2 regions of the Duganella paludis genome follow, and region 1 is predicted to be linked to the other one. Evidence: riboswitches for the same ligand, from Rfam matches in the RefSeq annotation. Region 1 holds a riboswitch; the other holds the start of a gene.

What was found. Region 1 has a riboswitch for thiamine pyrophosphate ahead of ACXZ1M_RS03625 (TonB-dependent siderophore receptor). Riboswitches for the same ligand answer to the same signal wherever they lie in the genome.
Region 2: linked by a shared signal. The riboswitch ahead of thiC (phosphomethylpyrimidine synthase ThiC) and the one ahead of ACXZ1M_RS03625 (TonB-dependent siderophore receptor) in region 1 are both predicted to bind thiamine pyrophosphate.

The regions. Positions count from the first base shown of each region.
Region 1 covers NZ_CM136922.1:797,820-801,722, reverse strand. Annotated here, with positions in the region: gene ACXZ1M_RS03625 (TonB-dependent siderophore receptor) at 1-1,213, opposite strand, end outside; TPP riboswitch at 1,269-1,367, opposite strand; gene ACXZ1M_RS03620 (Imm26 family immunity protein) at 1,458-1,943, shown strand; gene ACXZ1M_RS03615 (hypothetical protein) at 1,930-2,679, opposite strand; gene ACXZ1M_RS03610 (sensor histidine kinase) at 2,679-3,903, opposite strand, start outside.
Region 2 covers NZ_CM136922.1:4,082,916-4,086,818, forward strand. Annotated here, with positions in the region: gene ACXZ1M_RS18070 (crotonase/enoyl-CoA hydratase family protein) at 1-576, shown strand, start outside; gene ACXZ1M_RS18075 (DUF2200 domain-containing protein) at 600-950, opposite strand; TPP riboswitch at 1,047-1,150, shown strand; gene thiC (phosphomethylpyrimidine synthase ThiC) at 1,225-3,108, shown strand; gene thiS (sulfur carrier protein ThiS) at 3,115-3,318, shown strand; gene ACXZ1M_RS18090 (thiazole synthase) at 3,332-3,903, shown strand, end outside.

The sequences.
Region 1 (3,903 bases):
CCTCGGCCGGTGGCACCACCACCGGATGGTAGATATTGCTGGTGCCGGAATAGTCGTACAGGTAGTCGCCCCATTTTTCGCTGTTCTTGAAGAACGACGCGCCGACGGTGAGTTCGTGCTCGATGGCGCCCGAGGCGAAGCGGCCTTGCAGCAGCGCCTGCGCCGTCAGCGGCGATTTCTTCTCGCCCTTGCTGATGTAGTTGTAGACGTCGTAGTCGCCATTGCCGCAGTAGCCCGGATACAGGTCCTGCGCGCTGCAGCCGTAAGGGAAGGCGGTGTAATCGTCGCGCTTGAAGTGGTGCTGGTTGGCGCTGAGGGTGGCGTTCCATTCGGGCGAGAACTGGTATTCGAAGCGCACGCCGATATTGCTGCTAGTGGTTTCAACGGGACGGGTCCACGGCTGGTCGTTGAGCAGCACGTCGGCATCGACCACCGGCAGGGTGAGGTTGTTGAGCAGCTGGTAGCCCGGCGCGGTGATCTGCGATTTGCGTTGGTAGTCGGCGTCGATCTGCAGCAGCGCCTGTGGCGAGATGCGCCAGTCGAAGGCGCCGGAGACGAACTTGCGGTTGCCGTCCGCGCCCTTGATGTAGGAGCGCAGGCGCTCGCCGGCGGCGTTGATGCGGTAGCCGAAATCGCTGTTCTCGAAGCGGCCGCCCAGGTCGAGCGCGCCGTACAGCGTGCCGCGTTCACGCGTTTCCAGCACCACGGTGCGCAGCGGCGTGTCGGTCGGGCGCTTGGTGACGAAGTTGATCATGCCGCCCGGCGCGCTGACGCCGGCCTGCAGGCCGGACAGGCCTTTGAGCACTTCCAGGCGTTCCTTGTTCTCCAGCGGGATCTGGGTGTCGCCGGCGATGGCGGTGCCGTCCTTGCGGTAGCTGGACGCGTTGTCCAGTTTGAAGCCGCGGATCGAAAACTGCTCGGCGTAGCCGACCGCGTTGTAGGCGTCGCTCAGGCTGGCGTCGAATTTGGCGGCGTCGGTGGTGGAGCGGATCTGCAGGTCGAGCATCTGCTGAGCCGTGATCACGCTGACCGAGGCCGGGGTCTCCAGCAGCGGCGCATTGGAAAAGCCGGCCACGGCGGCCGAGGCGGCGCGGGTCTTGGTGGCGGTGACGACGACTTCCTGCATCGTCTGGTCGACCTCTTCGGCGGCGGCGGAAGTCATCTGTAACACCGCCAACGCGATGGCGGTCACTGCAAGGTTTGGTGTGGACATATCTGCTCTCTACTTGTTCGGCTGGGAGCCGCGAAGAGAGCCATCAAAGGAGGGGAGAACCACATTTGCGCTTTCCTTCGCTGGCATTATCCAGATCAGGTACGAAGGGTATCTCTCACCCGGAAACGACGTTCCAGGACCCCTAGCGAGGCGCCAGTGTAGCACAGTCGGAGGCGTGCGCCGCGTTTTGCGCGCTCTGGCTACACTGCGGACTTGCGCCGCCGGCGCCGATGAAAGGGTGTGAATGAAGCAGTCGTATCAAGAGGGGAGCTGGTTTGCCGTGCCTTTGCTGGACGGTGGCTACGGATGGGGTCTGGTGGCGCGGCTGTCGCCCGGCAGCAAAATCATGCTCGCGTACCTGTTCGGTCCCAAGCTGGCGCGCTTGCCGTCGGTGGAGGAGTTGAACACCCTGCGTCCGCAGGACGCCGTCAAGGTGCTGCGCTGCGGCGACATGGCGCTGGCCAGCGGCCACTGGCGCGTGTTGGGCGATATCGAGCACTGGGATCCGGCCATGTGGCCGGTGCCGCAATTCCTGCGCCGCGCCGACGCCCTCAAGCGCGCCTGGCGCGTGACCTACGCCGATGCCGATCCGAGCCGCTCGGAGCGCGAGGAATCCGTGCCCTACGAAACCCAGGGCCTGGAGACCGATTCGCTGTACGGCTACGGCTCGACGGAGCTATTGCTGACCAAGCTGCTGGAAGCGCCGGAACATCCCATCAATCGCAACTGACGTTCCACGCCGCGTATTCCCCGCGATGCTTGCGCACGGCGACGCGCACATGCGTGTCGCGGTCGCTCTCGAAGACCATGCCCACCATCGCCGGCGCGCCATTGGCCGGCGGCGCCGGTTCGATGGCGTTCAGGCGGAAGGTGAGGGCGCGTTGGCGCGCGCAGCCGGAATTGCCGGCGAAGAGCAGGCGTGCGCGCAGCAGCAGGTCGCGGTGCTGGCGCAGCAGCGCGGTGGCGTCCGCGTTGCTCACGGCCGGGTCCATGCGCACCGTGTACTGGGCGGCGGTGCAGATGACTTTGGGCGTGGCCAGCCAGACGTACCACTCCGGTGCTGCGGTAGATGGCACCCAGCGCTGGCCCTTGGGCGCCTTGGCGTCGTAGATGTAGCTGGTGCGGACCTGGCGGCATAGTTCCGGCGAGTGGTGGCGCGGCGAGGAGTCCACGCGCGCAATCACATGCCAGGCTTCGCCGCGACGGCGCGAGATGTCGAACATGGGCGCGAACAGCGACGGCCCGCCGCTGACGCGCGCCGGCACGTGCTCGCGGTAGTAGTCGTCGAAGGAGCTGCGTTCCTCGGCGCTCGGCTCGCGCATCTGCACGACGGCCGGCGCGGCTGGGCGGGCGGCGATGGCCGCGCCTGCAGCGGTGGCGCCCGCGATCGCCGCAGCGGCGATGCCAGCGCCGGACATGCCGCGCAGGGCGGCGCCAAACGTGGCGCAACCTAACGCACGCCGCATCACAACGCCTTCATCATGATCACGATCTGCAAGCCGCCGCCTTCGCGGTTGCGCACCTGCAGTTCGGCGCCGTGGCGGCTCAGCACACGGTCGACGATGGCCAGTCCGAGGCCGGCGCCGTTGGCCTGGCCGCGCGCGGTGTCGAGCCGCGTGAAGGGCTTGAGCAGCTGCTCGATCTGGTCCGCCGGCACGCCGTTGCCGTGGTCCTGCACCTCGATCACCACCCGCTTGACCGCGTGCACCACCTTGACGCTGCACTTGATGTCGATCTCGGTGACGTCGCTGTCCGGCGTCTTGCCGTAGCGGCGCGCATTCTCGATCAGGTTGTTGATGACGCGCTTGATGTCGGTGGCGTTGCCCATCGCATGCGCGCCGGGCTCGATGTCGGTGTCGATGCGCACATCGGGCAGGCGCGAGGCCTCGTGCGCGGTGTCGCCCAGCAGCTCGCTGATGTCGACGTTGATGAAGCTCGACGCCTCGGTTGGTTTGGCGTAGTCGAGGAACTGGCCGATGATGTCGTCCATCTGGCCGATGTCGGACTGCATGCCCTCGCGCGCCTCGGTCGACAGGTTGGCCATCTCCAGCTCCAGCTGCATGCGCGCCAGCGGCGTGCGCAGGTCGTGCGAAATGCCGGCCAGGATCACAGCGCGGTCCGACTCCACCTGCTGTAGTTCATCGACCATCTGGTTGAAGCTGCGATTCGCCTCCATGATTTCAAGCGGCCCTTTTTCCGGCAGCGGCGCCGGGCGCTTGCCCTGTGCGAAGTCGCGCGTGGCCTGCGTCAGCCGGCGCAGCGGCAGGTTGATCAGGCTGGAGATGAAGGCCGCGCCCACCAGCGACACCACCGACACCACGCTGGCCCAGCCCAGCCACTGGATGCCGGTCAGGCCGCGTATGCGTTCGCGCTCCAGCATCAGCCAGTAGGCGTCGTCGTCGATGTTGAAGCTGACCCAGAAGCCGGATACGCCGTTGACGTTGGAGGAAAAGCGCGTGTCGGCGCCCAGCTTGGCTTTGACCAGCTTTTCGATGTCCGGCATCAGGGCATTGCTGGCCGGCGGCTCGACCTTGTCGTCCTCCTCCAGCGGGAACACGCGGATGCCCTCGTTGGACACCAGCTCGAACAGCAGTTCGCGCCGCAGTTCCGGCGCGGAGTGGGTGAGGGCGGCGTGCGTGATGGTGACCACCGAGATCACCTGCGAGGAGATCTGCTGCACCTGCGGCTCG
Region 2 (3,903 bases), 3.3 Mb from region 1:
GATTGCGACGGCCGCACGCGCGAAAACTTGCGCCGGGTGATTCTCGATCTGCAGGATACGCTGACCAGCCTGGAACGCTGCCGCAAGCCGGTGCTGGCCGCAGTGCACGGCGCTTGCGTCGGCGGCGGCATAGACCTGATCGCTTGCGCCGACATGCGCTACTGCTCGTCCGACGCGTGGTTCACCATCAAGGAAATCGATATCGGCATGGTGGCGGACGTGGGCACGCTGCAACGCCTGCCGCGCCTGATCGGCGAAGGCATGGCGCGCGAACTGGCCTACACCGCCCGCAAGTTCGATGCCGCCGAGGCGAAAGACATGCGCCTGGTGAACCGCGTGTTCGAATCGCTGGAAGCCTTGCGCGCCGGCGTGCGCGAGATCGCCGCGCAGATCGCCGCCAAGTCGCCACTGTCGGTGCGCGGCGTGAAGGAGATGATCACCTACGCCCGCGATCATTCCGTGGCCGATGGCCTGAACTACGTCGCCACCTGGAACGCCGCCATGCTGATGTCGGCCGACCTGCAAGCGGCCATGATGGCCGGCATGAGCAAATCCACCCCGCAGTTCAAGGACTAGCGCATGCACGGGGGCACGGGGCGCTAATGGCGCAGGATTTTTTCCATCGCCTTTCCTTTGGCGAGTTCGTCGATTAGCTTGTCCAGTTGGCGGATCTTGTGCATGAGCGGATCTTCAACATCTTCGACGCGGACGCCGCAGACCAGGCCTGTGATGAGCGCACTGTTTGGATGCATGGCCGGCGCCTCGTCGAAGAAAGCCTGAAAATCAATCCCCAGTTCGATTTGCCGGCGCAGCCCGGCATCGTCGTAGCCCGTCAACCAGCAGATGATCTGATCGACTTCTGCCTGCGTGCGTCCCTTGCGCTCGGCCTTCTGTACGTACAGCGGATATACCTTCGCAAACGCGGTCGTGAAAATGCGATGAGCCGACATGATTTGTCCCCTGTGCGGATTTCCGGCTAGGGTACTACGAAACCGGTTGGTGAAATTGAAAGGTTGGGCCTATAATTCCATCCGCTGCCGCAAGGTGGCACACGCTAGGGGTCCTGCGTCGCATTCTGCGGCGCGGGTGAGAAATACCCTCCGAACCTGATCTGGATAATGCCAGCGAAGGGAAGCTTAGGATGCCGCCGCTACTCCTGATTCATGTACGCGGGCTGTCGTCCAACCTCCTTTGCTGGCTCCTGTAGCCGAACAAAGGAGCCAAATGAACGCCAACGCCAAATTCCTCTCCGCCACCGCCACGGTGGACGAGGCAGCCATCAAGCCTTTACCCAATTCACGCAAAGTCTACGTCCAGGGCAGCCGCCCCGACATTCGCGTGCCGATGCGCGAGATCACCCAGTCCGACACGCCCGCATCGTTCGGCTTCGAAGCCAATCCGCCGATCTACGTCTACGACACCTCCGGCCCGTACACCGATCCGGAAGCAGCGATCGATATCCGCTCCGGCCTGGCCGCGACGCCGCGCCTGCCGTGGATACTGGAGCGCGGCGATACCGAGGAGCTGGACGGCCCGACCTCCGAGTATGGCCAGCAGCGTCTGGCCGATCCGCAACTGGCCGAACTGCGCTTCAACCTGCACCGCAAACCGCGCCGCGCGCGCGAAGGCCGCAACGTGACGCAGATGCACTACGCGCGGCAGGGCATCATCACGCCGGAGATGGAGTTCGTCGCCATCCGCGAGAACCTGCGCCGCCGGGAGTATCTGGAAAACCTGAAGAATTCTGGGCCGATGGGTCAGCGCCTGGCCGATTTGATGGGCCGCCAGCATCCGGGACAATCGTTCGGCGCCAGCATCCCGGCCGAGATCACGCCGGAATTCGTGCGCGAGGAAATCGCCCGTGGACGCGCCATCATTCCGGCCAATATCAATCACCCGGAAATCGAGCCGATGATCATCGGCCGCAATTTCCTGGTCAAGATCAACGCCAACATCGGCAACTCGGCGGTGACGTCGTCCATCGGCGAGGAAGTCGAGAAGATGACCTGGGCCATCCGCTGGGGCGGCGACAACGTCATGGATCTCTCCACCGGCAAGCATATACACGAAACGCGCGAGTGGATCATCCGTAACAGCCCCGTACCTATCGGCACCGTGCCGATTTACCAGGCGCTGGAGAAGGTCAACGGCAAGGCCGAAGATCTGACCTGGGAGATTTATCGCGATACGCTGATCGAACAGGCGGAGCAGGGTGTCGATTACTTCACCATCCATGCCGGTGTGCTGCTGCGCTATGTGCCGCTGACGGCCAAGCGCCTGACCGGCATCGTTTCGCGCGGCGGTTCGATCATGGCCAAGTGGTGCCTGGCGCATCACAAGGAGTCGTTCCTGTACACGCACTTCGAGGAGATCTGCCAGATCATGAAGGCGTATGACGTGTCGTTCTCGCTGGGCGACGGTTTGCGTCCAGGCTCGATTTATGACGCCAACGATGAGGCACAGCTGGGAGAACTGAAAACGCTGGGCGAGCTGACGCAGATCGCCTGGAAGCACGACGTGCAGGTGATGATCGAAGGCCCGGGCCACGTGCCGATGCAGCTGATCAAGGAGAATATGGATCTGCAGCTGGAGCAGTGCCATGAGGCGCCGTTCTACACGCTGGGACCACTGACCACCGATATCGCGCCGGGCTATGACCACATCACCTCCGGCATCGGCGCGGCGCAGATAGGCTGGTATGGCACGGCGATGCTGTGCTATGTGACGCCGAAGGAACATCTGGGCTTGCCGGACAAGAACGACGTCAAGGACGGCATCATCACGTACAAGATCGCGGCGCATGCGGCCGATCTGGCGAAGGGCCATCCAGGTGCACAGATCCGCGACAACGCGCTGTCCAAGGCGCGCTTTGAGTTCCGTTGGGATGACCAGTTCAATATCGGCCTGGATCCGGACAAGGCGCGCGAGTTCCACGACGAGACCCTGCCCAAGGATTCGGCCAAGGTGGCGCATTTCTGCTCCATGTGCGGGCCGCATTTCTGTTCGATGAAGATTACGCAGGAGGTGCGCGCGTATGCTGAGAACGGCATGCAGGTGAAGGCGGTGGAGTTCATGAAGAACGGCGCCGAGCTGTATTCCAAGGCGTGATCGATCATGATCGAGATTGAGTTGAATGGGGCGCGGCGCCAGGTGCCGTCGCAGCAGACGCTGGATCAGTTGATCGATGCGCTGGAGTTGACCGGGCAGGCGCTGGCGCTGGCGGTCAACCGCAATGTGGTGCCGCGCCAGCAGTGGCGGGAGCACGTCCTGCAGGCGCAGGACAAAGTGGATATCGTGCGCGCCATCGGCGGCGGTTAAATCGGAGACGGAAATGAGTGATGTATTAAAAATCGCAGGCAAGGAATATCGTTCGCGCCTGCTGGTCGGTAGTGGGAAGTATAAAGATCTGCAGCAGACGCGCGAAGCGACCGATGCAGCGGAGGCGGAGATTATTACGGTGGCGATCCGCCGCGTGAATATCGGCCAGGATCCGAAGGCGCCCAGTTTGCTCGATGTGTTGCCGCCTTCGCAGTACACGATACTGCCGAATACCGCCGGCTGCTATACGGCGAAGGATGCGGTCTACACTTTGCAGATGGCGCGCGAGCTGCTCAATGGCCACAAGCTGGTGAAGCTGGAGGTGCTGGGCGATGAGAAGACCTTGTTCCCGAATATGCCGGAGACGCTGGTCGCGGCCCGTGAACTGGTCAAGGATGGTTTCGATGTGATGGTCTACTGCAGCGACGATCCGATCCAGGCACGCATGCTGGAGGATATCGGTTGTGTGGCGGTGATGCCGCTGGCTTCCCTGATCGGCTCCGGCATGGGTATCCTGAATCCCTGGAACCTGTCGCTGATTATCGAGCAGGCCAAGGTGCCGGTGCTGGTCGATGCCGGCGTGGG